Regions from separate parts of the Bradyrhizobium genosp. A genome, predicted to be linked through region 3. Evidence: predicted binding sites of a transcription regulator. Region 3 holds the regulator's gene; each other region holds the start of a gene.

The links. The regulator LexA, encoded in region 3, represses DNA repair genes until DNA is damaged. The targets are predictions, from matches to a motif close to TGTTCNNNNTGTGTTCNG.
Region 1: ACP2YP_RS37185 (ATP-dependent Clp protease adaptor ClpS) is a predicted target of LexA. The motif match lies at 4,387-4,404, and genes of this name have one in related genera.
Region 2: recA (recombinase RecA) is a predicted target of LexA. The motif match lies at 6,813-6,830, and genes of this name have one in related genera.

Annotation. Positions count from the first base shown of each region.
Region 1 covers NZ_CP188196.1:7,929,179-7,939,573, forward strand. Annotated here, with positions in the region: gene ACP2YP_RS37160 (enoyl-CoA hydratase) at 1-249, opposite strand, end outside; gene ACP2YP_RS37165 (MarR family winged helix-turn-helix transcriptional regulator) at 262-723, opposite strand; gene ACP2YP_RS37170 (TetR/AcrR family transcriptional regulator) at 769-1,377, opposite strand; gene ACP2YP_RS37175 (HlyD family secretion protein) at 1,520-2,764, shown strand; gene ACP2YP_RS37180 (MDR family MFS transporter) at 2,706-4,328, shown strand; gene ACP2YP_RS37185 (ATP-dependent Clp protease adaptor ClpS) at 4,438-6,150, shown strand; gene ACP2YP_RS37190 (tannase/feruloyl esterase family alpha/beta hydrolase) at 6,184-7,845, opposite strand; gene ACP2YP_RS37195 (toxic anion resistance protein) at 8,135-9,193, shown strand; gene ACP2YP_RS37200 (substrate-binding domain-containing protein) at 9,255-10,395, shown strand, end outside.
Region 2 covers NZ_CP188196.1:5,650,240-5,660,634, forward strand. Annotated here, with positions in the region: gene gcvH (glycine cleavage system protein GcvH) at 1-152, shown strand, start outside; gene gcvP (aminomethyl-transferring glycine dehydrogenase) at 170-3,037, shown strand; gene ACP2YP_RS26495 (hypothetical protein) at 3,155-4,123, opposite strand; gene ACP2YP_RS26500 (hypothetical protein) at 4,139-4,534, opposite strand; gene ACP2YP_RS26505 (hypothetical protein) at 4,544-5,530, opposite strand; gene recA (recombinase RecA) at 5,632-6,720, opposite strand; gene ACP2YP_RS26515 (hypothetical protein) at 6,918-7,127, shown strand; gene ACP2YP_RS26520 (hypothetical protein) at 7,152-7,910, opposite strand; gene ACP2YP_RS26525 (transposase) at 8,414-9,316, shown strand; gene ACP2YP_RS26530 (hypothetical protein) at 9,649-9,819, shown strand; gene ACP2YP_RS26535 (hypothetical protein) at 9,962-10,395, shown strand, end outside.
Region 3 covers NZ_CP188196.1:4,627,386-4,637,780, reverse strand. Annotated here, with positions in the region: gene ACP2YP_RS21545 (ComEC/Rec2 family competence protein) at 1-1,040, shown strand, start outside; gene ACP2YP_RS21540 (hypothetical protein) at 1,051-1,485, opposite strand; gene ACP2YP_RS21535 (hypothetical protein) at 1,677-1,880, opposite strand; gene lexA (transcriptional repressor LexA) at 2,058-2,759, opposite strand; gene glp (gephyrin-like molybdotransferase Glp) at 2,937-4,148, opposite strand; gene ACP2YP_RS21520 (LuxR C-terminal-related transcriptional regulator) at 4,252-4,446, opposite strand; gene ACP2YP_RS21515 (hypothetical protein) at 4,476-4,691, opposite strand; gene ACP2YP_RS21510 (HAD family hydrolase) at 4,830-5,456, opposite strand; gene ACP2YP_RS21505 (alpha-hydroxy acid oxidase) at 5,472-6,599, opposite strand; gene ACP2YP_RS21500 (S41 family peptidase) at 6,898-8,235, shown strand; gene ACP2YP_RS21495 (bifunctional diguanylate cyclase/phosphodiesterase) at 8,375-10,395, opposite strand, start outside.

The sequences.
Region 1 (10,395 bases), 3.3 Mb from region 3:
GACGTTGCGGCTGCCTTCCGACTTGCCGGCAGCGACCGCGGCGAACTCGCCGACATCGTTGCCGGCGGTGAACATGTCGCCCTCGCCGCGGATCAGGATCACGCGGACGGACGGATCAGACTCCGCGGATTCGATGGTGTCGGCGAGCTTGCCGTACATCGCATCCGTCAGCGCGTTCTTCTTGTCAGGGCGCGCCAGGGTGAGCGTGAGAATTCCACCCTGGTTCTCGATCCGGACATGCTCGGTCATGGGTCTCTCCTGTTATTCCTCTGGGTCTCTCGTCAGGTCTCTTGGAAACTTGTCCTGAATGCTCGTCAGCCAGCGCGCGACGATGTCGATCTCCGCGCTGGTAAATCCTTCGGTCAGCGCCGCGTTGACCGTAGCCGCGTCGCTCTTCGCCTGCGCCAGCACGGTGCGGCCCTTTGGCGTCAGCCACACGCGCCAGGCGCGCCGGTCCTCGCGGTCAGCCCGCCGCTCGACCAGCCTCGCCGCAGCACTGCGATCGACCAGGCCGGAGATGCCGGCCGGCCCCATATCGAGCGCCGCGCCCGCCTCGCCCATCAGGACGCCGTCCTGCTTGCCGAGGATGAACAGCAGCCCCGCCTGCGCCGGCGTCACCTCGTTCGAGGGCTGCGCCGCCATCCAGCGCTGCAACCGTCGTTGCGCGACGTTCAGCAGATAGATCAGCCGATGATGCCTCGCCGCGGTCTCTTTACTTCGCATGCGAAATACATAGCGGAAGCGGATTTGATTGTCAAAAGTGCGCCGCTAGGACGATTTGGCGCGGCAGCCGTCGAGGAACAGCGCCGCGCAGGTCTGCACGCGACGTTCGATTTGCTTGCGTGACGGCAGAGGTGCACCGCCATAGATCGCGGCGCGCTGCGGCGCCGATGCGACCATGCCGATCAGCATGCCGGCCACTTCCTCGACATCGTCGATGACGATCCGCTTGCGCTTGACCTGAAGGCGCAGCCAGCCGGCAAGTGCTTTGGCGGTGCGGGCAATGCCGTTGGTGTAGAAGTTTGCAGCGAGCTCGGGAAATGTGGCGGATTGCTGCAGCACCATGCGCTGCAGCGCCACGACTTCCGGATCGAGCGCGAGATCGGCGCAAGCCATCAGCGCGGCGCGCAAGCCCGTTTCGATGTCGACGTCATCGCTGGCCTGGAGATCGACGGCAGAGAGCAGCCGCTCGAGCCTGTCTGCGCACATCGCCTCGAACAGCGCAGCCTTGCCGGGAAAGAGGCGATACAGAGTCTTGGTCGAGATGCCCGCGCGGCGCGCCAGCTCTTCGGTGCTGGTCGCAGCATAGCCTTCGACCGCGAACGTGTGCCGCGCGGCTTCGAGGACGATTGTCTTCGTCTCCTCGTCGCTGCGCACCGGCGGGCGTCCGCGCGGGCGGCACTCACTTTCCGATTTTGCCTGAGCCATGTTTTTAAATGATGCCTGTCATTCCATTGACAGTCCCAAAGCTAGTCCTATTTTGGAAATCGTCAAGTTTCCTAATTCAGGGGAGCCGGCCATGACCGCGCACACCGACCCGTCCAAGATTGAAGCCAAACTGGTTCCAACCGCCGCTCCGGAGGGCTTCCTGCCCACCGTGCCGCGCCGAAAGCTGAACCTTCGCAAGTTGTTGTTGGCGGGGGTGGCCGCCCTGACCCTCGCCGGGGCGAGCTGGTATGGCTACGATTACTGGACCGTCGGGCGCTTCCTCGTCTCCACCGATGACGCCTATGTGAAGGCCGACAACACCACCATCGCACCGAAGGTCAGCGGCTATCTCGACCGCGTTCTGGTCGGCGATAACGAGCATGTGAAGGCCGGCCAGGTGCTGGCGCGCATCGACGACCGCGACTTCCGTGTCGCGCTCGACCAGGCCAAGGCCGATGTCGCCGCCGCGAATGCGACGATCACGAGCAAGCGGGCGCAGCTCGACGTTCAGGACGCAGTGATCGCCGCGGCCAAGGCGACCATCGATGTCGACACGGCCGCGAAGACCTTCGCGCAGCAGGAGAACAAGCGTTACACGGATCTCGCCGCGACGGGCTATGGCAGCGTGCAGAACGCGCAGCAGGCGCAGTCGCGCAACGCCGGCGCCGAGGCCGCAATCCAGCGCGACACCGCCAATCTTGCCTCCGCGCTCAAGCAGGTCGAGCTCCTCAAGGCCGAGATCGCGCAAGCCAACGCTGCGGCTGCCCGCGCGGCCGCGCTCCAGCACCAGGCCGAGCTCAATCTCGGCTACACCACGATCGTCTCTCCGATCGACGGCGTCATCGGCAACCGCACGCTCCGCGTCGGCCAATATGTCCAGGCCGGAACACAGCTGATGTCGATCGTGCCGGCCGAAGGCGCCTATGTGGTGGCCAATTTCAAGGAGACCCAGCTCACTCACGTCCGCGCCGGCCAGCAAGTCGAGATCGAGGTCGATACCTTCCCGGGCCAGGTCGTGCACGGCCACGTCGATTCCATCGCGCCGGCCAGCGGCCAGGAGTTCGCCCTGCTGCCGCCGGACAACGCCACCGGCAATTTCACCAAGATCGTGCAGCGCATCCCCGTGAAGATCGCGCTGGATGCCGAAACGCAGCCTGCGATCGAGCTGCGGCCCGGCATGTCCGTCATCCCGACGATCGCAACCCGTTCAGCGCCGACCGCGCAAGCGGCAACGACGCCCAAGGCGAAAGCAAAGCTTGTTTCCGGAGGGTCGTGCCATGTCAAACAGCCTCTCAATCTCGACGCCAGCACCCGCAACACCGGCCGCGACGCCTGAGCGCGTCGCAGCCGATCCCAATCGCGCGAGCGCCACGATCTGGATCGCCGTCTTCGCGGCGATGATCGGCGCCTTCATGGCGATCCTGAACATCCAGATCACCAACGCCTCGCTGCTCAACATCGAGGGCGGCATCGGCACCGGTGTCGACAACGGATCCTGGATCTCGACCTCGTACCTGATCGGCGAGATCATCGTGATTCCGCTGACCGACTATCTGTCGCGGGTGTTCTCGTTCCGCAACATCATGCTGAGCTTCGCCTCGCTGTTTGCGGCCTTCTCTGTCGCATGTGCGTTCACCCACGATTTGCCATCGATGATCGCGATGCGTGGCTTCCAGGGCTTCTTTGGCGGCGTGCTGATCCCGATGGCCTTCACGCTGGTCTTCACCAAGCTGCCGAAGGGTCAGCAGCCGATCGGGCTCGCGATGTTCTCGCTCGCCGTGACGTTTGCACCCGCAATCGGCCCGACCATCGGCGGCTATCTCACCGAGAATTACGGCTGGCAGACCATTTTCTATGTCAACGTGCTGCCCACCGCGGTCATGGTGACCATCCTCTTCCTCACCCTTGAGCGTCAGCCGATCAACCTCGGACTGCTGCGCGAGGGCGACTGGTTTGGCATCGCGACCATGGCGGTCGGTCTCGCCTCGCTCCAGGCCGTGCTCGAGGAAGGCAACAAGGATGACTGGTTCGGCTCGCCCTTCATCGTGCGGCTCGCCATCATCGCCGCGGTCAGCCTGTTGCTGTTCATCTATAACGAGCTCGTGGTCGAGAAGCCGTTGCTCCGTCTGCGCCTGCTGACGCAGTGGAATTTCGGTGTCGGCACGCTCGCCGCGGTGTTCCTCGGCTTCGCGCTGTTCGGCTCAGTCTATCTGCTGCCGGCCTATCTCGGCCAAGTGCAGGGCTACAATGCCGAGCAGATCGGCAACGTGCTGGCCTGGACCGGCCTGCCGCAGCTCCTGCTGATTCCGCTGGTGCCGAAACTGATGCAGCGGTTCGACACCCGCTACATCGCCACCGTAGGTCTGCTGCTGTTCGCCGCGAGCTCGTTCATGAACATCATGATGTCGGTCGATTACTCCGGCGATCAGTTCTTCATCCCCAACGTCGTGCGCGCCGTGGGACAGGCGCTGACGCTCGCGCCGCTGTCTGCGCTCAGCCTCGGCAGCGTCGCGCCGCAGGATGCCCCCGCCGCTTCGGGCATCTCTAACATGATGCGCAACCTCGGCGGCGCCATCGGCACCGCGGTGCTTGCCACCATTGTCACCAAGCGCGAGCAATTCCACTCCAACATCATCGGTCATTCCGTGACGCTCGGCCGCGAGGAAGTCCGCACCCGCATCGCGCAGATGACCGACTACTTCATCGCCCATGGCGTGCCGGACCCCAACGCCGCGCGCGAGCAGGCGATCATCGCGCTGGGCAAGACGGTGAAGCGCCAGGCGCTGGTGATGGGCTATTCGGACACCTTTGCCGTCATTGGCGTGGTGCTGGTGCTCGCCGCCATCGCAGTGCTGCTGACGCGCCGGGTGAAGGCGGCCGGCGGGGGTGGCGCGCACTAGACCTCGCCTATGATTGCAATTTGTCGCGGCCGTCACGCTTGACGGCCGCTTCGTTTTATGTTCCCTATTCGTTCTGTTCAATCATAGATTGTCTCGGAGATCTTTCGTGATGAGTAGTATGCGTAGCGAGAGCCAGCCGACCCAGCTCGTCATTCATAATGACGACGATACGCCGGACCAATTCGTGATGGATCTGCTCCGTCAGGTTTTCGGCAAAACCGAGCGTGAAGCGACCGCGCTGATGACTCAGATCGAGCAGAAGGAAAAGGCGATCTGCGGGCCTTACCCGCAATCCGTCGCCGAGGCCCTTTTCAAATCCGCACAACAATCCATCGGCGTGGCCGGCCACCGGTTGCAGGTCACGCTTGAGGCGATCAAGACTGCTTGCGAACTCTGTGGCAAGCGGGAGGGGAAGACGGACGTTCGGATCGGCAACCGCACGGTCTGGCTGTGTGGCGAATGCATGCGTGCAGCGGACGGGCCCTCGAACGAACAAGATTTCGACTTTGCCTGCGACGTCCTTGATTGGCACTTTGCCGCCATCGCGCGCAGTAAACTCGTGACCACGATCCGCCAATTTCCTGGCCACATGCGGGTCGATGTCCAGGCAGCAGTCGATCGGCTCTTCGGCAAGGCGATCCGGTTGTTCGGGCTGAACGAGGAGCAGCGCTATGAAACGCTGTCGATTTCGCGGCTTCTCAAGAGTGGCCGCTATGCGGTCGCGATCGCCCCGCTGCAATATTCAGACGTCGACGTGGGCGAGAAGAGCCCGGTCAAATGTCTGGATAACGGACTATGGCTGTGCGGGCAGGATCATCTCCGCTATGCGGTTTTGCTCTGCGCCCACCGCGAATACAGTCGCGAGCCGGGTATTCGGATCGAGATCCTGGTGCCATCGGGCTCAGCAGGCGCGGCCCTGGTCCAGCAATGCTTCAGCGAGTTGGAAGAGGCCGTCCAGGCCGCACGGACTTATCGCGGCAAGATCCTGTCGCTCGATGCCGACTCCGACTATCGCGGGCGGTCGCGCGGCATCACCGTGCATCGATTGCCGCAGGTCGCGCGCAACGAGGTGATCCTGCCGGAGCAAACCCTACGGCTGCTCGATCGCAATGTGCTGAACTTCGTCGGCATCCGCGAACAATTGCGGCATCTTGGCCAATCGACGCGCAAGGGGATCTTGCTGTACGGGCCGCCAGGCACCGGCAAGACCCATACGATCCGCTATCTCGCGACACACCTGCCTGGACACACGACGCTGATCATCACCGCCGAGCAAATCGGCCTGCTCGGAGCCTATATGAGCCTGGCACGGCTGCTGCAGCCGTCGATGGTGGTGATCGAGGATGTCGATCTCATCGCGCGCGATCGCGACGACATGGGGCCGTGTGAAGAATCCATGCTGAACAAGTTGCTCAACGAGATGGACGGACTGAAGGAGGATGCAGACATCCTGTTCGTCCTGACCACCAACCGGCCCGAGGACCTCGAAGGCGCGCTCGCCGGTCGCCCGGGCCGCATCGATCAGGCGATCGAAGTGCCGCTCCCTGACGAGTCTGGCCGCGGCAAGCTGGTCCGGCTCTACGGCAAGGAACTGCCGCTCGACGATGCGGTCATCGCCGAAGCCGCACGCCGCAGCGAGGGCACGAGCTGTGCGTTCATCAAGGAATTGATGCGACGGCTGGCGCAGGCGAGCCTGGCGCGCGATGGCGGCAACTCGGTGATTTCAGCCGATATCGACGAGGCGCTCGATGACATGCTGTTCTCGGGCGGCCGGCTCAATGCGCAATTGCTCGGCGGCGCACAGGCCATGGCGGCGGGGTAACACCCGCCACTATAGCAGTCGGCTCCGGCCGCCTTACGGCGCGCAAGCAAAGCTCGCCGCCGCCGTCACCGGGCCGCTCTTGTAGTGCGGCCAGGCCGGCCAGCGGCACAGCGGCATCGCGCGCGTCACGGCAAATGACGGCGCTTCGACCTTCTGCTCGGTGACTTCGAGGTCACCGGGCGCGGTGCCCTTCTCGACCCAGTCGACCAGCGCGCTCAGCATATCGACATTGGCGGGCGCGCCGGAGCCGACATGGTCGACGCCGGGCGCGGTGTAAAGCCGCGCGAACTCCGCGGTCTCGGCCTTGCCGAGCTTGCGCTCGACGCTCTCGAAATAGCGGATGCCGGCATAAGGGCTCTGCGCGTAGTCCGCCATGTGCTCGAGCATGATCAGCCGGCCGCCGTGGGCGCGGAAGCGGCTGAGATCGGGATCGGTCGAATCCATGAGGCTCGAGACCTCGAGCAGCCGCGCCTTGTGCTCCTCCACCTTGTAGGTGGTGACGTCGAGCTTGGGATCGCGCGCGAACACATATTGAATGCCGCCAGCGCCGTAGACCCAGGCGATGCCGTTGTTGGGCGCGGGCGGCTGCGCCGGCGGCGCGGCGCCGAGCCACCACGCCATCCAGCCGCCGGTCGGCCCGACCGCCGGCGTATCCTCACCCGACACGCCCCAGCCCGGATAGTCGTCGAGGCCGTTGGCGAGCGTGAACGGGAATTTGTAGGTGGCGTGCAGCGTATCGACGGCCTTGATTTGCGCGTCTGTGAGGCACTGATCGCCGCTCTTGCCGCCGGCGCAACGCAATGTCTCGACCTTGAACGCCGCCTTGCAAGCGACAGGGTCCTGCACCAGCGCGTCGTCGGAGCCGTCGGCCTTGTCGCAAGCGGCCCGCACCGCATCGCCGACAAGCTTGACCTGCGCCGGATTGATCCAGCCCTCGCCCATGGTGACGAGACCGGAGCGGGTGCCGGCATGCTGCAAGCCGACCCAGTTGATGACAGGCACGCGCGCAAAGATCCCGTCGAAATCATCGGGATAGCGCTGCGCCATGGTGAGGCCTTCGCGGCCGCCCTCGGACGAACCCATGAAGTACATTTTGTCCGGCTTCTTGCCGTAAGCGCGCTGCATCAGCACGACCGCGGCGTCGCGCACCTTCTTGTAGGCGCGATGGGCAAAATTCTCGAACGCCTCGTCATTCAGCGCGAACAACTGCGGCGGCTCGCCCGGCTTGGACTCATGACCGGAATCGGTGCCGTAGGTGACGAAGCCGCGCGCGAGTGGCGACGGCTTGTCGAACGGATAGGCCGGCGGCAAACCGAGGCCGGTGATCAGCACGCCGTTAAAACCACCGCCGCCATATTGCACCGAGCGCCCGTTCCATTCGACGGGCAGATTGACCTGGAATTTGACCGGCGGTGCCTTGGGATCCACGGGCTCGATATGACCGAGCACCTTGCAGAAGACGGGATTGGCCGGCGTGATGCGTCCCGACGGCGTCGGTCCGCGCTCGGCGACAGCGAGCTGAGACGCTGTCTGCAACGTCGCGGTGTCGATCTTGACGGCGTCGGGGCCGCCGACGAGACCCTTGCAAACGGTATCCGCATCCTCGGCCAGTGTCGCCGCGAACGCGCCGGTCGCGCCCAGCGCCGCTGCCGTCCCCACCAGCCATCCACATAGCTTCGCAATCCTGCGCGCCATCGTTTCCATCCCCACTTGTTGTCGTTCAGTCCTACATTCCTGCCGATTCAATGCGACTGATCGCCTGCCGTCAATCATCGCCACGCGTCGCCATTCGCGGGTCGATTCCGGCACGCTGTCTCCCGTAAAGAACTGAACTCACTGCAAAATTCCGTCCGGCGACAGAACGCGAACGGCCTGTCCGCCGACCAAGTCCACAGGCTGTCATCAATCTGTCAGATGGGCCGGGCTTTCCTGCCCGAGCGGCAGGACGTGCTATCCTGCCTCGACAAGAACCAAGGAGCGAATGGTGAGCGAAATCATCAATGTCCCGGCACTGCCGACGGATGCCTCGGCCGTCGCGCGCATCAAGTCCGAGATCGACATTTCGGATCGGTCGCGCCTCGTCACGTTCGGCGAGCGGGCCCAGCGCTCGGTGGTCGAGTTCGCCGACCGCATTCTCGCCCAAACCCAGAACCGCGAGCTCGGCAGCACCGGCAAGTTGCTGACGGATGTCCTCGGCAAGGCACGCGGGCTCGATGCCGCTGACCTCAAGGACAAGGGTTTTCTGACCCGGATATTCTCGTCGGCGGAGGCCCGGCTGCGCCGCTTCACCGAGCAGTTCAACGACGTCGCTTCGCAGATCGACCGCGTCTGCGTCGAGCTCGACCGCAACAAGGAGGTCCTGCGCCGCGACATCGCACTGCTCGACGATCTCTATGAACAAACCCGCGGCGCACTCGGCCAGCTCGATACGCACATCGCGGCCGGCAAGGCGTTCACTGAGGAATTCCGCGGCGGCAAGCTCATCGAGATGGAGCAAAGCGCCAAGGCTCAAGGCGCGGGCAGCGACGCGATGCTCGCCGCGCAGACCTATCAGGACGCGCTCCAGGCGCTCGACCGGCTGGAGAAGCGCGTCTTCTATCTCCAGCAGGCGCGCCAGATCGGCATCCAGCAGTTACCGCAGATCCGCATCGTCCAGTCCGGCGACGAGACGCTGATCGAGAATTTGCAGGCCACGACCGAGCTGACCATACCGGTTTGGAAGCAGAAGATGATCCTGCTACTCGGATTGAACCGGCAGAAGTCTGCGCTGGAGCTGCAGAAGACGGTCACCGACGCGACCAACGAGATGATGCGCCAGGCGTCCGAGATGATGAAGACCCAGGCGATCGAGATCGAAAAGCAGTCGCAGCGCGGCATCGTCGATATCCAGACCCTGGAGAAGACCAACCGGGACCTGATCGACACCATCACGGGCGTACTCACCGTGCAGGAGCAGGGCCGCAACAAGCGCGCCGAGATCGAGCACCGGATGGCGGAACTAACGGATGAGTTGAAGACCGCGATCTCCAAGGCTGCGCCTTGAGGCGTGCTGCGTCCATGAAGCGTCTTCACAAGGGCAGTTGCATGAAGGCTCACGCATGAAGATGTTCCGTTTCCTGCGGCGCCGGCTGGCATTGCTCGCAGCGGTGCCGCTGATGGCCGCCCTGTTGTCGGGCTGCGGCGGGCCAGGACCGCAATTCACCATTCTCTCGGGCTCGGAGAACGACATCCTCGAGCCGTTGGTGCAGGAATTCTGCAAATCGCGCAACGCGACCTGCACCATGCGCTATCAGGGTTCGCTCGACATCGCGCTGGCGCTGAAGGCCGGCGATCCCGGCGCAGACGCGGTGTGGCCGGCCGCCTCGATCTGGATCGACATGTTCGACACGACAAGGCGCGTGAAGATGGTCAAGTCGATCGTGCAGATGCCGGTCATTCTCGGCGTGCGGCTTTCCAAGGCGCAGGAGCTGGGCTGGATTGGTGCCAAGGTGACCGCCAAGGACATCCTCGCGGCGGTCGAGGGCGGCAAGCTGAAATTCCTGATGACGTCGGCGACGCAGTCGAATTCGGGAGCCGCGGCCTATCTTGCGATGCTGGCGGCCGGGATCGGTAAGCCCGACTTGATCGAGGCCGGCGATCTCGACAAGCCCGAGGTGCTCGCCACGGCGCGCGGATTACTGAAAGGCGTCGAACGCAGCGCAGGCTCCAGCGGCTGGCTCGCCGACCTCTACCGCGACGGCGAACGCAATGGCGCGCATTACCAGGCGATCTGGAACTACGAAGCCGTCATCAAGGAGACCAACGACAAGCTGATCGCCGACAACCACGAGCCGCTCTATGCGATCTATCCTGCTGACGGCGTCGCGATTGCCGACTCGCCGCTCGGCTTCGTCGATCGCGGCCGCGGCAAGGACGTCGAGGGCTTTTTCACCGATTTGCAGACCTTTCTGCTCAACGGCGATGCCCAAGCCAGGATCGCCAAGACCGGCCGGCGGGTCGAGATTGGCCGCGCCACACCGCTTGCGGCCGACCCGAAGACGAATCTCGATCCATCGCGGCCGGTGACCGTGATCCGTCCACCGGAACCCGCGGTCATTCAGAAGGCGCTCCTGATCTATCAGGAAGCGCTGCGCCGGCCGTCGCTGACCGCGCTCTGCCTCGACGTCTCCGGCAGCATGCAAGGCGCCGGCGAAACGCAGCTGCTCGACGCGATGCGTTTCCTGCTCACGCCGGCGCGGACCCGCG
Region 2 (10,395 bases), 1.0 Mb from region 3:
TGCTCGAGACCAACGACGCGCTCGCCGCCGAACCGGCGCTGGTGAACTCGGACGCGCAAAGCAAGGCCTGGTTCTTCAAGATCAAGATTGCCGACAAGAGCGAACTCGGCGGCCTCATGGATGAAACCGCCTACAAGGCCCACACGGCTTGAGGACGATGGAGCAAGCGATGACCGCGCACCGTAAATCCAGCGGCGACACCGCCGCCAATTTCGCTCGCCGCCACATCGGCCCGTCGGCGCGCGATGTCACCGCAATGTTAGAGGCGGTCGGCGCTAGAAGCGTCGACGCGCTGATGGCGGAAACGCTGCCAGCCTCGATCCGGCAGGCAGCCCCGCTCGATCTCGGCAAGCCGCTGAGCGAGACCGAGGCGATCGCGCATATGAGCGAGCTCGCGCGGCAGAACCAGGTCTTCACCTCGCTGATCGGCCAGGGCTATTCCGGCACGACCCTGCCCGCGGTGATCCAGCGCAACATCCTCGAAAACCCCGCCTGGTACACGGCGTATACGCCCTATCAGCCCGAGATCAGCCAGGGCCGGCTGGAGGCGCTGTTCAACTTCCAGACCATGATCTGCGACCTCACCGGGCTCGACGTCGCCAACGCCTCGCTGCTCGACGAGGCGACTGCGGCGGCCGAAGCGATGGCACTCGCGGAGCGGCACTCGCGGGTCGAGGCGAAAGCCTTCTTCGTCGACAAGGACGTGCATCCGCAGACGTTAGCTGTGATGCGCACCCGCGCCGAGCCGCTCGGCTGGTCGCTGGTCGTCGGCGATCCCCTCACCGATCTCGACAAGGCCGACGTGCTCGGTGCGCTGCTGCAATATCCTGGAACCTCGGGCGCGGTGCGCGACCTCAGGCCCGCGATCGCAGCGCTGAAGGCCAAGGGTGCACTCGCAATCGTTGCCGCCGATCTGCTGGCGCTGACATTGCTCGCCTCGCCCGGCGAGCTCGGTGCCGACATCGCGATCGGCACGGCGCAGCGCTTTGGCGTGCCGATGGGCTATGGTGGCCCGCACGCGGCCTATATGGCGGTGCGCGATGCGCTGAAGCGCTCGCTGCCCGGCCGCATCGTCGGCCTCTCCGTCGATTCCCGCGGGATGCCTGCCTATCGCCTCGCGCTGCAGACCCGCGAGCAGCACATCCGCCGCGAGAAGGCGACGTCCAACATCTGTACCGCGCAGGTACTGCTGGCCGTGATCGCCGCGATGTATGCGGTCTATCACGGCCCCGAGGGGCTTGCGCAGATCGCGCGCAATGTGCATCGCCGCGCCGCCGTGCTCGCTAGCGGCCTGCGCAAGCTCGGCTTCGCGCTGACGAGCGAAGCCTTCTTCGACACGCTCAGCGTCGATGCCGGTGCCAAGCGCGCCGAGATCGTTGCGCGCGCAGCCGCCGAGACAATCAATCTCGGCGTTGGTGAAGCGGCGCTCCGCATTGCGCTCGACGAGACCACGACGCCCGCAACTGTGGAAGCGGTCTGGCGCGCGTTCGGCGGCCAGCTTTCCTACGCCGAGATCGACGCGACCACGCGCGAGGCGCTGCCGGAGGCGCTGACACGCGGTACCGCCTTTCTCACCCATCCGGTGTTCCACGCGCATCGCTCGGAGACCGAGATGCTGCGCTACATGCGCAAGCTCAGCGATCGCGACCTCGCGCTCGACCGCGCCATGATCCCGCTCGGATCCTGCACCATGAAGCTGAACGCGACCACCGAGATGATGCCGCTGACCTGGCCGGAATTCGCCTCCTTGCACCCCTTCGCTCCGCGCGAGCAGGCCAAGGGCTATCATGCGCTGTTCGCGCGGCTGGAAAAATGGCTGTGCGACATCACCGGCTATGACGCGATCTCGCTGCAGCCGAATTCAGGCGCTCAAGGAGAATATGCCGGGCTTTTGGCCATCCGCGGCTATCACGCCGCGCGCGGCGAAACGCGCCGAAAAATCTGCCTGATCCCCTCCTCCGCCCACGGCACCAACCCGGCTTCGGCCGCGATGGTCGGCATGGACGTGGTGGTGGTCGCGTGCGAGGCCAACGGCGACGTCGATGTCAATGATCTCCGCGCCAAGGCGGAGAAGCACTCGGCCAATCTCGCCGCTGTCATGATCACCTATCCCTCGACGCATGGCGTGTTCGAGGAGCACATAAGCGAGATCTGCGACATCGTGCATGGCCATGGCGGCCAGGTGTATCTGGACGGCGCCAACCTCAACGCGCAGGTCGGCCTGTCCCGACCCGGCGATTACGGCGCCGATGTCAGCCATCTCAATCTGCACAAGACGTTTTGCATCCCGCATGGCGGGGGCGGCCCCGGCATGGGCCCGATCGGCGTCAAGGCGCATCTCGCGCCGTTCCTGCCGGGTCACCCAGCGGCCCAGGCAGAAGCGCCGGTCGGCCCGGTCTCGGCCGCGCCGTTCGGTTCGGCCTCGATCCTCACCATCTCCTACATCTACATTTTGATGATGGGCGGCGAAGGCCTGAAGCGCGCCACCGAGATCGCGATCCTCAACGCCAATTACATCGCGGCACGGCTCGATGCGCACTTCCCGGTGCTCTACAAGAACGCCAGGGGTCGCGTCGCACATGAGTGCATCGTCGACCCGCGGCCGCTGAAGACGACCTCCGGCGTCACCGTCGACGACATCGCAAAGCGCCTGATCGACTACGGCTTCCACGCGCCCACCATGAGCTTCCCGGTGCCGGGCACGCTGATGATCGAGCCGACCGAGTCGGAATCGAAGGCGGAGCTGGACCGGTTTTGCGACGCCATGATCGCGATCCGCGAGGAGATCGCCGAGGTCGAGGCCGGCCGCTTCAAGATCGAGGCCTCGCCCTTGCGCCACGCCCCGCACACCGTGCACGACATCGCCGATGACGACTGGAAGCGCGCCTACAGCCGCACTGAAGGCTGCTTCCCCGCCGGCACCTCGCGCACCGATAAATATTGGAGCCCGGTCGGCCGCGTCGACAACGTCTATGGCGACCGCAACCTGGTGTGCTCGTGCCCGCCGGTGAGCGATTACGCGGAAGCGGCGGAGTAACGGCTTCGTAGGGTGGGCAAAGCGGAGCGTGCCCACCACCGTTGTGCGCTTCGAATATGGTGGGCACGGCGCTTGCGCGCCTTTGCCCACCCTACGGCACCGAACGCGCCTCTAGGGCTAAACCAACAATCGGCTTTCGCGATCCCACCGCCACAGCCGTCCGTTGGTCAATTCAGTACCGCCCCACCAGCGCTTGATTGGGTTGTGACGCCACAAATCGTCTTCGCGAGCGAGAAGTGAACGCCCGAGTTCAGTCAGCGTGACCTTCCACTCGCTCTTGCCGAAGTAGCGGGCCTCATTGTCGAACGACGGATCGCCCAACAGGACCGGCGGCACCGAATGTTCCCCCAGTTCGATCAAGACAGCTTGCGCGTCGCCCTCGTCGAACACATCGCGAAGCCACCTCGCCTCGCAAACGCGCCTTGGGTCGGTTTGCCCGTCGTTCACAAAGTCGAGGAGGTCCATTTCGCTGGCACCGAGTCCCGTCACACTGTCCGGAAGCTCTTCAAGCATCGCAATCAACGCCGATCGAAGTCTCGGCCGAATCATTAGATCCGTCATCAGCAGATCGAAACAGGACTCTGGCGTTTCAGCCCGGTAGGCTCGCCAGGCGCGGCTTGCCGCCACCAAATGGTTGTCGGTCACCTTGAAGGCCGGCAGCTTCCATTTCGCGACAGACTCCGGCGCATAGCTTGCAACAACGTCGTCCGTGTGCACCAGGCTCAGCTTTGTTGTGATCTCCTTGTAGGGGCGCAGCAGGTCCAGCAACCAGACGAGCACAAGCTGATCATTGGGCCGAGGATCGACCCAGATTTCAATTGAGCCGAACTTTGCACACAGCTCAAAGAAACCGGTGTCGCGCGTGCCGAAGTCTTCCAGCGAGCCACGACAAACGTCGTCGAGCCAATGATCGCCAGGTTTGCAGTGCTTTGCCGATCGCCGCTCCAACCCTATCAAAAGCTGTTCTTCGGAAGGCAATTTCCTCGAGATGAAACGTAGATAGAACCCGAGCGCGACGTTCGCGACACTCGCCTGCCGAAGCACGTCTTCCGCAAGATCATTCGTGGCTAAGATCAAATGGGACACGATTGCCTCTCAAAATTATACGCAGTACAGGAACACTCTGAGCGAATACGTACGTAGGGTACGGGTGCCGCCCCACCAGCGATCGATCCGGTTGTGGCGGCGAAAATTCTCATCGCCCCCCAGCACCGCTTTGCCGAACTCGGTGAGCGACAATCGGGATTGCTTGTACCGCTGCAAGCGGTTTGAATCGTTATGCATCTCCAGGTCGAGGCACCAGGACGGCGTATCGTCCAGCCAATGAAGGCCATGTGGCCGCGTTGTGCGTGGCGCAACGAACGCTTCGAGCTCCGCCTCGGATGGCAATTGTCCCCAAACCAATCGCCGCTCGATCGCAATCACAAGATCGGCAAGGCCCGCCTGTTGAATGGCGCCGGCGATGGACGAGTCTGTCGTGACAATGAGCCGCGTCATGTTCCGGCCTCAAGGTTTCGTCAAAACGGAGCCATAGCGCCACAGCCGATCATTGGTCAGATGCGTGCCGCCCCACCAGCGATCGATCGGATTGTGGCGACTGAAATCTTCCTGATGGGCCAGGACGGCCTTGCCAAACTCAGTCAGTGACAAACGGCTGCCTAGGAAAGCCTCGTGCCTAGCCCTGGCATCTTCGCGGTCGATCGTGCGCAGTTCATCGTCCAGTCCGGCCACAGCGGGTCTCGGGCCGTGGGCCAACTCTTGGAGCAACCATTCCGACTCAAGTTCTCCGAAGACCCGTGTGCCCCGAAGCCTGCGCGAGTGAAACCGAGCATCCGCGCGTGTAAACCCCCTCGCAATGAGCTCGAGAAATCTCATCTCCGTCGCTCCAAGTCCCGTCGAAGCTGACGGCAGTTCTGCCAGGAGATCGAGCACGACCGGCCTCAACATCGGCAATGCACTAAGATCGCTGTGATCGAGATCAGCAAAGGCCTCGGGTGTCGGCGCGCAATAGGCCTGCCATGCCATCCTGGCAGTCTTGAGTTCGCTGCCCGTGACATCCACGACGGGAATATACGAAGCAGACTTTCCGACTTCTTCGCCTCTTAGCTTGAACAGATCGGACACCAGCAAACGCAGCCGGAGCCTTGCCAACAAGTTAGGGCATGAACCGAGATAGTCGAGCAGCCAAATCAGCTGCAGTTGATCTTCGGGGCCTGGATCGAACCAAATTTCAATTTCGTCATAGCGCTCGCAAAAATCGGCAAGAGGCAGGTTCCTGCGTTCCTTGAAAGCGCGAGGCCAGATGACACCCCAATCCGACCAGTGGTCGCCCAGCTTAAGCGTCTCGGAGCGCGCCCCGAAATAGGCTGCGAAATATTCAGGTGAAGGCAGCGGACCCCACGCGAAACGGAAAAAGAAAAAAACGACAATCTCAGCCAGATTCGACTTGGCTAGACCGGAGCCCGACGAACTGGTCAAGATCAGACGCTTCATCACACCACCCGATCACGACAACGCAAAACGAAACGGGCACTGACGACGTCGGCAACTCAACGTCCTCAGCGCCCGCTCCTCGCGAAACTCTACTGGTAGGTTTACTCGTCCGCCGGCTCCTCGCCGTCGGCGTCGCGCTCGGGGCTGCCGGCGAGAATCTGCTCGGCGATCAGGCCGGAGTTTTGGCGGATCGAGGTCTCGATCTTGGCGGTGATGTCGGGGTTGGCCTTCAGGAACGCTTTCGAATTCTCGCGGCCCTGGCCGAGGCGCTGGCTGTCATAGGAGAACCAGGCGCCGGATTTTTCGACGATGCCGGCCTTGACGCCGAGATCGAGGATCTCGCCCATCTTGGAGACGCCCTCGCCGTACATGATGTCGAATTCGACCTGCTTGAACGGCGGCGCCAGCTTGTTCTTGACGACCTTGACGCGCGTGGTGTTGCCGACCACTTCGTCGCGCTCCTTGATCGCACCGATACGGCGGATGTCGAGGCGGACGGAGGCATAGAACTTCAGCGCGTTGCCGCCGGTGGTGGTTTCCGGCGAGCCGTACATCACACCGATCTTCATGCGGATCTGGTTGATGAAGATCACCATGGTGTTGGACTTGTTGATGGACGCCGTGAGCTTGCGCAGCGCCTGGCTCATCAGACGGGCCTGGAGACCCGGCAGCGCATCGCCCATCTCGCCCTCGAGCTCGGCCTTCGGCACCAGCGCCGCAACCGAATCGATCACCAGCACGTCCACGGCGCCCGAGCGCACCAGCGTGTCGCAGATTTCCAGCGCCTGCTCGCCGGTGTCGGGCTGAGAGATCAGGAGCTCGTCGATATTGACGCCCAGCTTGCGCGCATAGACCGGGTCGAGCGCGTGTTCGGCGTCGATAAAGGCGCAGATGCCGCCCTTCTTCTGCCCTTCCGCTACCGTATGCAGCGCCAGCGTGGTTTTCCCTGAGGATTCCGGCCCGTAGATTTCGACGACACGTCCCTTCGGCAGGCCGCCGATGCCGAGCGCGATATCAAGCCCCAGCGAGCCCGAGGAGACCGCCTCGACATCCATCGAACGGTCGTTCTTGCCGAGCTTCATCACCGAGCCCTTGCCGAACTGCCGCTCGATCTGGGAAAGCGCGGCGGCCAGAGCTTTACTCTTGTCCATGGAAGATCCTTCGACGATACGCAGGGCAGTGGTGGACATCGGGTCGTGCTCCTTATGGCGAGGATTCGGGTGCGGGACAAACGATTGGCGCGGCGGGTCGTCGATAAAACCAATGTACACCATTTGTTCCAGGTTCGCAATATGTTCTTTTGCGGGTCCTGGTACTGTCCGTATTTGACCCTTAGTGTCCTAAGTTCCAGATTGCAGTGTCCTAATTCGCTTCTGGAGCATACTGCATGACCGACCAAAGCAGTCTCGTATGGTTCGTCTGGGTGCCGGGAGAACCTGCCCCGCAGATACATCAGTCCTTGGAGAGCGCATCGGCCCAAGCCGATTTGACTGCCCGGATGAATGTGGGCGCCAAAGTTCATATCTACCAACTCAAGAGTGTCGGAAGCATCAGCTACCCAAACACTCCGGCAATCTTTGGCGACTTCAAAAAGTAAGGCCGCCTCAGTTGGCGGCCTCTTTCATTCCGGAGCATCTTCGCGGTCAGCACGACGGCGAGCGGCCTCCGCGTCTGAACGTCGCTTTAGCCCGCGCAGGAATATTTCGATCCGGTCTGCCATGTCTTGATAGCTTTCCGGCGACAACACGCCCGGGACCGTAAGAGTCACCGGTCCCTCTTCCAGATTAAACACCTCCTGCAACATTGGAGGTGCTTTGAACAACGATGCTGGAAGGTCCAAAATATCTTTCCGGGGAGTCTGAGCGGCCGGATTCATAAGCGGAGGCTCCTGTTTTTCAGGTTCTTCCACAGAATTATACGCCTGAGTACCACCATCCACAAGCCGCATAGTGGCTAGATAAGTCTTAGCGGCTTTCTCTGCGGCCTCCGGTACAAAGTCCCGTTTAATAAGCCAAAAGCGAAGGTTATCTGGGCTCACGGCGCCCGGGAAATCCTTCCGGATGTCTTGGAAAAGCTTGGGGCGTAGAGCCAATTGTGAAATGGCCGCTGCTCGCTCAGCAGAGCCCTCTGGAGCCTCTAGGGCGTGCACAGCCTCGTTAGTGATGCGAATCTCGTCAGCATTGCCGTCGATCAGACCGTAGGCACGTAACGCGCCTATTTTGCCAAGCGCGGGACCGCTTAAGCTGTCGTGGCCAAGATGCTTTGCCAGCACAATGCGGGACATCTTATTGCGATGATCATTTGCATAGGCCTTGCGAGCGGCCTGCAAAGCCGCACCAAGATCGAGCATGGGGTAGTTGGGGCTGCGAACCTTTGCCATCCTTCCGGCCCTCCTATGGCCGTCTGAGCCCCCTTATCACAAAACGCCAGAGATAAATCAATAGATAAAATCCAGATTAATCTCTAGATGGGCTTGCGCCTTGTCCGAAGAAATGGCAGATTGCGATTACAGGAGATCGCAGATGTTCAGGAGGGTTTGAGCCCCTTGGGGCGCTAGCCGAGCGCCAAGGGGCCGGGAAAAAGGAAGGGCCGCTGCGCCAAACCTCGGGGGAGGAACGCAACGGCCCTGCAATCGGCTTCGTCTCAGGGATCGTCTAACGGTAGGACACCTGCCCCTACAAGCTGGGAAATGTCGGTCCGAATCCGGCTCCCTGAACCATCATCGAATTAGCGGGACCGACGGCGTTGGCGCGCTGCCGATCCCTAGTCACCCACCCCGGGATTGCGCCCCGAAGCGAATAACCTCTAAGAATATACGCCTTGGCGGGCGTTTTTTAAAGAGTCGCTGACGGGCCAATTCCTCACACAGAGGATTGCGCCCTCATGAATGAACTTTCCCGCGAACAGAAAATCCTTGTGATCTCATGCCTGACCGAAGGTCAGAGCATCCGCGCTACTGAGCGCCTTACCGGCATCCATCGCGATACGATCATGCGCCTTGGCGAGCGCATCGGCCGGGGCTGTGCCGAGCTGCACGACCGGATGATGGTTGGCGTCCGCGTCGGCCGCATCGAGCTTGACGAGATTTGGGGATACGTCGGCAAAAAGCAGAAGCGCGTCGAGCGGAACGAGATCGGCCATAAGGGCGACCAGTATTCGTTCATTGCGCTGGGCTCCGCGAGCCGCGCCATCATCAGCTACCGCACTGGCAAACGCGACAGCGAGAATACGGACCTGTTTACGCAGGACTTGCGTGAGCGCGTGATCGGCGAGCCGGAGATCAGCACCGATGGTTTCCTGCCCTACCAGAACGCCATCCGCGATGCCTTCCGTGGCAATGCGCACCATGGCGTGATCGTAAAGACCTACTCCGTAACGAACCTGGCCGTAAAGGACGCCGCGCGCCGCTACAGCCCGGCTGAGGTAATTGCAGTAGAGCGGGAGGTAGTAAGCGGCTTCCCGGTCAAAATCTCGACTAGCTACGTTGAGCGCCAGAACCTCACGCTGCGCATGACGCAGAAGCGGTTCGCGCGTCTCACGAATGGATTTTCAAAGAAGCTCACCAACCACGCTGCGGCGGTCAGCCTGTACGTTGCTCACTACAACCTCTGTCGGGTCCACGAATCCCTCAAGACCACTCCAGCGGTTGCCATTGGCATTGCGGATCGGGTCTGGACGCTGGGGGACCTGATCGACGCCGTGCTGCCGCTGGAGCCGAACCGGCCCGTACGGGTGAAGCGGAATTTCAGGGTAATTGAGGGAGGTCAAAGCTCTCGTACAGATTGAACCGTACAGAGGCTGGGAACAACCAAACAGAGAGTCGGTTAAGCAACAGCCGAAGGAAAAAGGGTCCTTTTGCGAACTTATGTGGAACAAATGGGCTTGACATGACCCCAAGGCCATTGACTTGGCGGGGCCTTTTAAGAGACAAGTAACGAAGCAAGGGATTCCGAGCGCGACTGCATCAAGAATCGACAATTGTCAATGGATACTTACCAAAAGTTAATTCGGTAACTCCATAGTCGCGCCACGGAGGAACATTATCTGAGTTGCGAGCACAAAACTACCCGCCACGCCTAGGGTCAATCATTAGGAAGCAGGTAGCCGGAGGTAGGAACATGCAAGTTGAAATGGAAGCCCTAAAAAAGCATCTGTTCGACGAAAATAAGATTCGAAACATCAAGTTCTACCCGGGCCACAATGCTGACGTGTCCCCGGAGGACATGGCGCGCGAGATCAACAAGTTTTTCGCCGATTCAGATGAAGCCACCGAGACCGTCACGGACTAAACCTTGACGGGCAATTATCTAAACGTCATACAAGGCGCCTCATAGTCATGTGGCGCCTTTTTTGATGCCTTTTGCGCAGCTTTATCAAGCAGTTCAGACCCAAGGTGATAGAATCAGCACGAAGTGGCTGAGGTCGAGGGCTATGGAATTTTCGCATATTGCGAAAATCAAAGAGCAATGGTCTGGCGTAATCGATGCGAACGTGGTCAGGGGCTTTTACATTGAGGGCCCTAAGGGGCCCCCTGTCACATTGGAAGAAAGCCAAGCCCTAATCGTTTTGGCCCGCGCCATGTGCGACGGAGTTCAGGGCGACCATTGGAGGAGGGCTGTCCTTGCCAAAGAACTCATGCATGTCTTTGACGAGGAAGATGAAAAGACCCACACTCGCGATCAATTTGATGCCCAGGTCCACAAGTTTGGGAACCCGGCGGCTCCTGTGACGTCGCAATTCCGCGCGGAAGCTAAGGCATACTGGCGGTCTCTGGCAGTCCTTTGCACGGATAAAAAACGCCTTGAATACAAGGCCGCACTTCAAGCTGAGACCATTAGCTTCGAAGTGGTCGCAGCCGCGCTGCG
Region 3 (10,395 bases):
GGCTCGTGGCGCTGGTGCAAATCGGCATGCCGAACCTGTTTGCCTCGCCCGATCATTCGACGACCGCGCGCATCGCGCTCTGGGGCGGCCGCGAGATCGCGATGTTGTTCATGGCCTCGATGATCGCGGGGTTTGCGACCACGCCCTATGCCGCCTTTCATTTCCACCGCGTGACGCCCTACGGCGTGCTTGCCAATCTCGGCGCGATGCCGGTGGTGTCGGCGCTGGTGATGCCAGCTGGACTGCTGGGATTGCTCGCGGCCCCGTTCGGGCTCGACAGTGTGTTCTGGTGGCTGATGGGAATCGGGATCGACTGGATGGTGGCGGTGTCACGCTGGGTCGCCGCGTTGCCCGGCGCGATCGGCCATGTCGGCGCCTTTGGCATTGCGCCGCTGATCGGTGCGAGCCTCGGCCTGGTCCTGATGGGCCTGCTGCGCACGCCCCTGCGCTGGTCGGGCGCCTTCGTACTCATGGCGGCAACCGTCTGGGGTCTGTCGGTCCGGCAGCCCGACATTCTTATCGCCGGTGACGGCCGGAGCGTCGCAGTGCGGGGCAGGGACGGGCAGCTGCATCTGATGAGGACCAACAAGGACAATTTCCTGATCAAGGAGTGGCTCGCGGCGGACGCGGACCCGCGCGATCCCGCCAGCGCCTCATTCAGTGACGGCGTGTCGTGCGACGAGTCCGGTTGCGTCACGCCGCTCGCCGACGGCCGGATGATTGCGCAGGCGCTACGCATCGACGCGCTGAGCGACGATTGCAGCCGCGCGGCACTGGTGGTGACCGCAAGGCCCGCGCCACCGGATTGTGGTGCGATGGTGGTCGATCGGCTGCGTCTCGCGCGCCAAGGCGCGCTGGCGCTGACGCAGCGTGGCGACGGTTTTACGATTGCGTCGGTGAAAGCGAGGGGCGCAAACCGCCCCTGGTCGCCGGCGGCGGCCGGCGATGGAGATTTCGAACTGACCCTCATGCCGCGGTCCGCAACTCCGCGCGTCCGGGATGCAACACCGTCGGAAGCCGATCTTCAGGCCGAGGACTGAGACCGACCCTTTAGCCGATCGGCAGACGCGGGGACGTCGAGTGGCTGTCGGCGATGACCTGCGGCTTGTGCTCGCGCTCGCCAAGCGGCTGGGTCACGGGCAGCTGCAGCACGGTTGCACGCTGACCTTCGACGAGCTGCGTCACCAGGACGTATTTGCCGTCGGGAAATTCGATCGCGTCGTGATGACGATCGGGAATGTGCGGATCGACCTTGCCGAACTTGCCGACGCGCGAGTTGACGGTGCGCGTCCAGATCCAGCGATTGTCGTAGCGGACGTTGTCGGCGAAGGCGAGCTCCGTTCCCGGCAGCAGGCAGACTGCAACGGACATGTCGGCCTCGGAGGCGAAGCCGCGCGTCGAGGTGCCGCGGAACGTTGTCGTGACGATCGTCTCGCCAACCTCTGCGGGACGCGTCGCGACGGCATGCAGGCTATAGTCACACATCGGGTGCTCCTCAATCAGGATAGAGCACCGCGCCCCTTCTGAGGCGCAGGCCTCTATCAGAGTGGAAGTTAGCAAGCGTCTGCTTGGTTGTGGGCAAATCTGCGGCTTGGATCCGCAAGCCACCATCACAATATCTTTTTCAAATATGCGAGGAACAAAGCCTGCTCCTGTGCATTTGGAGAGCCGTTCGGTCAACGGCCTGCGGGCGCTGACCAGCCCGAATACTGCCAGGCCGGCTGTGTCGGCTGCGTGACGGCGTTGCGGGCATCGCGGAATTGCTCGCTCGTTGCCTGCGACGCTTTGCGGGCGTGGTGCTGCTTTTGTGCAGCGAAGCCTTGCGACGCTGATGCTGCGATCAGCGCCGTTGCTATAGTGCTCAATGCGATTTTGCGCATGGTGGTCTCCTCGGTCTCTCAAAGGCCGGCGAAGCGATGCGTGCTTCGTTGTGGCGTGCCGAGGATGTAGGGCTGAAGAGGGGGCCGGATAATCTGTGCAAAACCAGAAAGACTATCCAGCCGGAGCGGACAATCGTCCGCTCCTATCGTTGATGGCGGTCGTCGATTGCGACGCGCTCAGTACTTCCGGTACAGCCCGATCAGCTTGCCCTGGATCTTGACCCGGTTGGGCGGCAGGATACGGACCTCATAGGCAGCATTCGCCGGCTCGAGCGCAATCGAGGCGCCGCGGCGACGGAAACGCTTCAACGTCGCTTCTTCGTCGTCGATCAGGGCGACCACGATGTCGCCGGTGTCGGCGCTCTCGTTGCGCTGGATCAGCGCCATGTCGCCGTCGAGAATGCCGGCCTCCACCATGGAGTCGCCACGCACTTCGAGCGCGTAGTGCTCGCCCGAGCCGAGCATGTCGGGCGGGACGCTGATGGTGTGGCTGCGGGTCTGCAACGCCTCGATCGGCGTACCAGCCGCGATCCGGCCCATCACGGGCACTGCGACGGGACGCTCACCCTCCTCGGCGAGTGGGCTCGAGGTCGTGCGCACCTTGCCGAGATTGCCTTCGATGACGCTCGGCGTGAAGCCGCGGCGGGTGCCGGCGGCGGCCTGAAGTTCGGGCAGCTTGATCACCTCGATCGCGCGGGCGCGGTTGGGCAGGCGGCGGATGAAGCCGCGCTCTTCGAGCGCCGTGATCAGGCGATGGATGCCCGATTTCGAGCGCAGATCGAGCGCGTCCTTCATCTCGTCGAAGGAGGGCGGCACGCCGCTTTCCTTCAGGCGCTCGCTGATGAACCGCAGGAGCTCGTATTGTTTGCGCGTTAACATCTCGACCAAAGTCCCCCGGTTGATGTCGTTCGATTCCGAGACCGCTGAATTCAGCAATAAGCCGCTCCACGCTCGAAACAAATCATGAACGGACACTATATGTTCGATACATGTTCCGCAACTGCTTAATTTACCGTGAACGCGACAAAGTTCGCGGAACGGTTGCGAACGATGCGCTCAGACGGGCAGTCGCAGCACCTCGCAGGGCGCTCCCGCTTCGGCCTTCGGTGCGAACGGTGTGCGCACGAGAAGTGCCTGTGCCGCAGCGAGATTCGCAAGCAGCGAGGAGTCCTGGTGATTGACGGGAAGGGCGATCAGCGTGCCGTCATCACGCACATCGAGGCGGGCGCGCAGATAATCCTCGCGCTGGTCATTGGCGCCGACGTCGCGGCCGAGCACGGCGCGTTCGCGTCGATGATGAACCACGGAACGGCCCGACAACGCGCGAATCAGCGGCACCATGAACAGGAAGCCGCAAACGTAGGATGACACGGGATTGCCGGGCAGGCCGATCACGCGCATCGCCCCGAGCTGCCCGTTCATCATCGGCTTGCCCGGCCGCATCGCGATCTTCCAGAACGCCATCGAGGTGCCTTCGTCGCGGAGCGCCTGTTGCACCAGATCGTGGTCGCCGACCGAGGCACCGCCCGTCGTAATCAGGATGTCGGCGCCGGAGTCGCGCGCGCGGCGGATGCCGGCGGTGGTGGCGGCAAGCGTGTCGGTGGCAACTCCGAGGTCGATGGTGTCAGCACCCTCGCTGCGGGCGAGCGCGTGCAGGGCGTAGCCGTTGGAATAAACGATCTGGCCATGGCCGGGCGTGGTGCCCGGCATCACCAACTCGTCGCCGGTAGCGAGAATCGCGACCTTTGGACGGCGGCGGACCGCAAGCTGCGGGTGATTCATGCCGGCGGCGAGCGCGAGGTCGCGCTCGGTCAGCCGGGCGCCCTTGCGCAGCAGCACGTCACCCTCGGAGAAGTCGATGCCGGCCGGGCGGATGTGCCGCCCGGTGACGGCTGCCTCCTTGATCGCGATGCGCTTGCCATCGGCGACGGTGTCCTCCTGGATCACGACCGCATCGGCGCCGTCGGGAACGACGCCACCGGTGAAGATCCGTACGGCTTCGCCGGCGCCGACAGTTCCTGCAAACGGACGGCCGGCGGCGACCTCGCCGATGACGTTGAGCTGCGTATCAATCTTGGCCGCATCGGCCGCGCGCACGGCATAGCCATCCATCGCCGACATCGCCTGCGGCGGCTGTGTGCGCCGCGAAGCGACGTCGCGCGCGAGCACGCGATGGAAGGCCTCGTCGAGCGCGACCGATTCCTCAGGTAGCGGCTCCGCACCCGCGAGCACGGCAGCAAGCGCATCGGAGACCGGCATCAGGGCCACGGGTGAAAGCTCCTGCTTGGGCAACACAAGGATCAGGTTGCAGCAAGCGTTCTAGCCGAGCGCGCGCGCCGAGGCAAAATGGATAAGAGGGCGCTGAGGCCAGCTATTTCTGCCACAACAACCGCGCCAGCTCGGCCTGCCGGCTCACGCCGGTCTCATCAAAAATCTTCGACAGGTGGCTGCGCGCGGTTCCGTCGGTGACGCTGAGCCGCCCGGCGGCGTCCCTGCGGTCACCGCCCTTGACGATATCGAGGGCGAAGAGAGCTTCGGCGCGGGTGAGACCGCAGCGCTCGCGCAAGCAGTTTCGCCGAGGCGCCGGGCCGAGCATCACGACGGGTCTATCGGATTTCCCCTTGCCGAGTTTCTGTCTTCGGCGACATCAGGCGCCTTGGGGCCCTGATCCTTGTCGGGCATCGGATCGGCCTGAGATTTCAGATCAGCCGCCTTGCTCATCAGCTTGGCGGACAGCTCGGAATCCGAGGTAGTCCTGGCGAATTTGACCAGCAGGGAGGCCTGCTTGGTGAGGTAGGTTTTGCCCAACACGATGACACGTCCGTTCGTAGAAGTCCCAACGGACTCTAAGAGTCCGGAGGCGGGCATTCCGTTCCCGGAACTCTGTACAAAAATGCACAAAGTGTTTTGGTTCCTCATTTCCGGGTGTAATTGTTCCGGAATCGGCGGTCAGATCCCCAGCGCCTTCAATGCGATGCCGACGTCGCGGGGCGAGGTGACATGCACCGTCATCAGCCCGCGGGCGCGGGCGCCTTCGACGTTCTCGGCGAGGTCATCGAAGAACACGATCCGGTTCGCGGGCACCCCCATCGCGGCGACGACATGGTCGAAGGCTTCCGCATCAGGTTTGCGCAGGCCGATGCTGGAGGAGAGATACAGCTCGCGGAAATGGCTGAGCAGATCGGCATATTCTTTCGAGAAATGGTCGACATGCGGTCGGTTGGTGTTGGAGAAGGCATAGAGCGGCATCTGCTTCGCCGCGCGCGGCAGCAATTCCGCGATGTGAGGCATCTCGCCGGCGAAGATCGCGTTCCACCCCTCCAGGAATTGCGCATCCGAAATTCCGATGCCAAGCGATGCGCGCAGCGACTGGAAATAGTCCTGGTCGCTGATCTTGCCGACCTCGTGCAGCCGGTAAGCCTCGCTGTCACGCTCATAGCGCGTCACGATGGCTTCGGGCTTGAGGCCTGCATGTCCCGCCCAGCAGGCGATCGCCTTGGAGAAATCGATGTCGAGCACCACGCGCCCGAGATCGAACAGAAGCGCGTCCGCGCTGCCGGGAGAGAGCGATGTCATTGCGTCCTGTTCTCGTCAGTATCGATAGGGCTCATGGTCGAACAGCGGGAATGCGCTGAACACACTCGGCGCATTGGTCGCAGTGGCCTGGTGCAAGCAGGATTTGTCGACCTCGGCGAACGAGGTGGCGCCCAGCAGGCCGAGGCAGCGCAGCACCTCGTCCTCGAGCAGCTCGAGCATCCGCGTCACGCCGGTCTCGCCGGCCGCCGCCAGGGCCCAGCATTGCAGCCGGCCGATGCCGACGAGGTCGGCGCCCGCCGCGATCGCCTTGACGATGTCCGTGCCGCGGCAGATCCCGCCATCGACCATGATCTTGGCGCGGCCCTTCACGGCGTCAACGATCTCCGGCAACACATGCATGGCGCCGCGGCCGTGATCGAGCTGGCGGCCGCCGTGATTGGAGACGTAGATCCACTCGACCCCGTGATCGACCGCGATCTGCGCGTCCTCGGCGGTGGCGATGCCCTTGAGGATCAGCGGTATCCTGAACTTGTCCTTGACCATCTTCACGGTCCGCCACTCCAGCCCCTTCTGAAAATCGCCGCCAGTGGCGCGCAGGCGGCTTTCGCGAACGTAGCGCTTGGCGATGTCACGCTCACGACGGCTGTAATGGGCGGTATCGACGGTCAGGCAGAAGGCGGCACAATTGGCCTTCTCGGCGCGGCTGACGATGTCGGCAACGAACGCGTCATCGCCGCGGACATAAAGCTGGTACATGCGCAGCGCATCGGGGGCGGCTTCGGCGGTCTTCTCCAGGCCGGGCTCGGACACCGAGCTCAACATGTGTGAGGCGCCGAAGGTGCCGGCCGCGCGCGCGACGCTGGCTGCTCCATGCGGATCGAAGATTTCCAGCGCGCCGACGGGGGCGAGCACCACGGGCAAGCGCATCTTGCGGCCGAACTGCTCAACCGAGCCGGAGACCTGGCGCACGTCACGCAGCACACGCGGGCGGAAAGCAATCTCGTCCAAGGCCATGCGGTTGCGGCGCATCGTGGTTTCGGTCTCGGCGGCACCGACGATGTAATCCCAGGCGTTCTGGTTGAGGTTGGAACGCGCTTTCCGGATGAATTCGTGCAGGTTTTGGAACGGCTCGTTGCTGGCGCCGAGCTCGACGTTCCGGTCCGGCCGGAGTGCTTCGTTCATTGTTATCCTCCCGAGAATTTGAAGCCTTATGTCATCGGGTATCTCGTCCGGCCCTCCAAAACCATCCTAAAATCGCATAGCTGCGAAGCGTGGTTCGACCGATCGATTCCCGCTTGGCGGGCAATGGTCTCGGAGGTCTCGGAACGTTGCCAAAAGTTTAGGCCAGGCGAAGGGATTTTTGCGGTATATCCGCGGGCGTGGCAGCCCGGCCTTGAAGAAACCTGAATGGTATTGTGAGAACCGGGCTGGATCGCCATTTGCGTGGCGTCCCGTCCCCAGCGAAAAGGCCAACCATTCCATGCGGAAAACCCTGCTGTTCCCCCTGGGCGCGCTCACCGGAGCATGCCTGACCCTCCTCGTATCCGGTCCGCAGGGCGGACTATGGGCGGCTCGGGCGGCGGCGGGCGCGGATGATGCCTATTCCCAGCTCAATTTGTTCGGAGAGGTCTTCGAGCGGGTGAAGGCGAGCTATGTCGAGAAGCCCGACAATTCCAAGCTGATCGAAGGCGCGATCACCGGCATGGTGACCTCGCTCGATCCGCATTCGCGCTACATGAACGACAAGGCCTGGACCGAGATGCAGGAGACCACCTCCGGTGAATTCGGCGGGCTCGGCATCGAGGTCACGATGGAGGAGGGCTTGGTCAAGGTCGTCTCGCCGATCGATGACACGCCGGCGTCGAAGGCTGGCCTCATGTCCGGCGACCTCATCAGCAAGATCGACGGCGAGGGCGTGCAGGGCATGACGCTCGAGCAGGCCGTCAACAAGATGAAGGGCCCGGTCGACACCCAGACCAAGCTCACCATCGTGCGCAAGGGCGCCGACGCCCCGCTCGATGTCGCAATCAAGCGCGAGATCATCCACGTCCGCCCGGTGCGCTTCCACGTCGAAAACGGCGACATCGGCTACATCCGCGTCACCTCGTTCAACGAGCAGACCACCGACGGTCTGAAGAAGGCGATCGCCTCGATCTCCAAGGATATCCCGCAGGAAAAGCTCGTCGGCTATGTGATGGACCTGCGCAACAATCCGGGCGGCTTGCTCGACCAGGCCGTGTCGGTGTCGAGCGCGTTCCTGCAACGCGGCGAAGTCGTCTCGACCCGCGGCCGCAATCCGGAAGAGACCCAGCGCTTCACTGCGCATGGCGGCGATCTCACCAAGGGCAAGCCGCTGGTGGTTCTGGTCAATGGCGGCTCGGCTTCGGCCTCGGAGATCGTGGCTGGCGCGCTGCATGACCATAAGCGTGCCACGATCATCGGTACGCGCTCGTTCGGCAAGGGCTCGGTGCAGACCATCATTCCGCTCGGCACCGGCAACGGTGCGCTGGCGCTGACCACGGCGCGCTACTACACGCCGTCAGGTCGTTCGATCCAGGCCCAGGGCATCGCGCCTGACATCGAGATCCTCCAGGACGTGCCGGCTGAGTTGAAGGGCCGCGTCGACACCATGGCGGAGTCGCAGATGCGCGGCCATCTGCAGGCCGCCGACGGCACCGAGCAGACCGGATCGCAGTCCTATGTCCCGCCGGAAGAGAAGGACGACAAGGCGCTGCACGCGGCCTACGACTTCCTGCATGGCGTCACCGTGAACGCGGCAGCCGCGAAGCCGGCGCCGAAGACCACGGTGCCGAACTAAACGCTATCGGTCTTTGCGACCTTCACAGATCGCCCGGGAGTGGATGACCGCTCCCGGGCGATTTCGTTTTGGGACGTCATCTTAGCTCGGATTCATTGAGCTAGGTGACAGGCCAGGATCGTTCCCGGCGGCACGCCGACTAGCTTGCCTCGCGGCGGCGAGCTTCGTTGCCGTCGCGCTGAGCGAGGCGGCTGCGATGGAGCGCGAACAGCTCCATCACCTTGTCGGCCGGCTTCGCGGCGCTGAACAGGTAGCCCTGCATCTCGGAGCAGCCGAGCGCGCGCAGCAGCCGCTGCTGTTCCTCGGTCTCGACGCCTTCGGCCGTGGTCGCCATGCGGCGGGCGCTGGCGAGATTGACCACGGCCTGCACGATGCTGGCAGAGCCGTCGGGGCCCGCAATGTCGCTGACGAAGCAGCGGTCGATCTTGATCTTGTCGAACGGGAAGCGGTGCAGATAGCTCAACGAGGAGTAGCCGGTTCCAAAATCGTCGAGTGCGATGCGGACGCCGATGGCGCGGAGCTGGTGCAGGATCGCAAGCGCTGTCTCGTCGTCGCGGATCAGCACGGCCTCGGTGATCTCGAGCTCGAGCCGGCTCGCCGGCAGATTGGAGGCGGCCAGCGCTGCCATGATCTTCAGCGCCAGCGTGCCGCTCTTGAACTGCACCGGCGAGACGTTGACGGCGAGGCGGATGTCGTCGGGCCAGCCGGCAGCGTCGCGGCAGGCAGTCGCCAGCACCCATTCGCCGATCTCGTTGATCAGCCCGGTATCCTCGGCGATCGGGATGAACTCGGCCGGCGAAACCATGCCGCGCTCGGGGTGGCGCCAGCGCACCAGCGCCTCGCAGCCGGAGATGCGGTCGTCCTTGAGGCTGAGGCAGGGCTGGTAATAGACCTCGAGGCCGCCATGGGCGATGGCGTGGCGCAGGTCGGTCTCCAATTGGCGCCGCTCGTGCACTTTGGCGTCCATTTCCGGCTCGAAGAAACGGTAGGTGCGCCGTCCAGCCGATTTGGCGGCGTACATCGCCATGTCCGCATTCTTCAGGATCTGGTCCAGCGCAGTGCCGTGTCGCGGTGCCAGCGCGATGCCGATGCTGGCGTCGGTGGTGAGATGATGGCCCATGCAGTCGAACGGCGTGCGGATCGCCGCGAAGACCCGCGCGACGAGCTCGTTGACCTGGTCCTGCGAGGTCACCGCGCTCTGCACGATCGCGAACTCGTCGCCGCCGAGCCGCGCCACGAAATCGGTCGGTCCAGCGCAAGCGCGCAGGCTCTCCGCCACTGACTTCAACAGTTCGTCGCCGACCAGATGGCCGAGCGCGTCGTTGACGCCCTTGAATTCGTCGATGTCGATGTAGTGCACCGCGAGCTCTTCGCCGTCGACAATGGCGAGAAGCTCTCCACGCAGGTGTTCGTGGAACATGGTGCGGTTCGGCAGGTCGGTTAGCGCGTCGTAGTGCGCGAGATGGGTGATGCGCTCCTCGATGCGACGGCGTTCGGTGATGTCCTCGTGGGTCGCGACCCAACCGCCATCACCGAGCGGCTCGTTGACGATCTGGATCGAGCGGCCATCGCTGGTGTCGACGACCATTGAGTTGCGCACGTGGATGTCGCGCAGCACACGCGCGACATACTGATCCGCGTCACCCGGGAACGAACCGATGGCCTTGCGGTGGGCGATGATGTCGAGAAAGCTGCAGCCGGGCTTCACGATCTCGGCCGACAGGCCGTACATCTCGATGTAGCGCTGGTTGCAGACCACGAGCCGCTGCGAGGCATCGAACAGCAGCAGGCCTTGGGTCATGTTGTTGACGGCGCGGTCGAGGCGCTGCTTCTCCAGCGTCAGCCGCTCCCGGGACATGCGATGCTGCTCCAGGAGCTTGCGCACGATCGCGATCAGCACGCCGGCGATCGCGAGCGCAGAGGCGCCGGCGACCGAAACCAGGATGCCGATTTGCTCGCGCCAGTCGGCAAGCGCCGCCGCGCGCGTGGTCGTCGCCATCATCAGGATCGGGAAGTGGGGCAGGACACGCGCCGAGACCAGCCGGTCCTCGCCGTCGACCGGGCTCACGAAGCGTCCGGCGAAGTGATCGAGCGCAAAGATCTTTTGCTGCTCGAACGAGCCGTTCCTGAAATTGTGTCCCATCGTCTCGCCGGAATGAG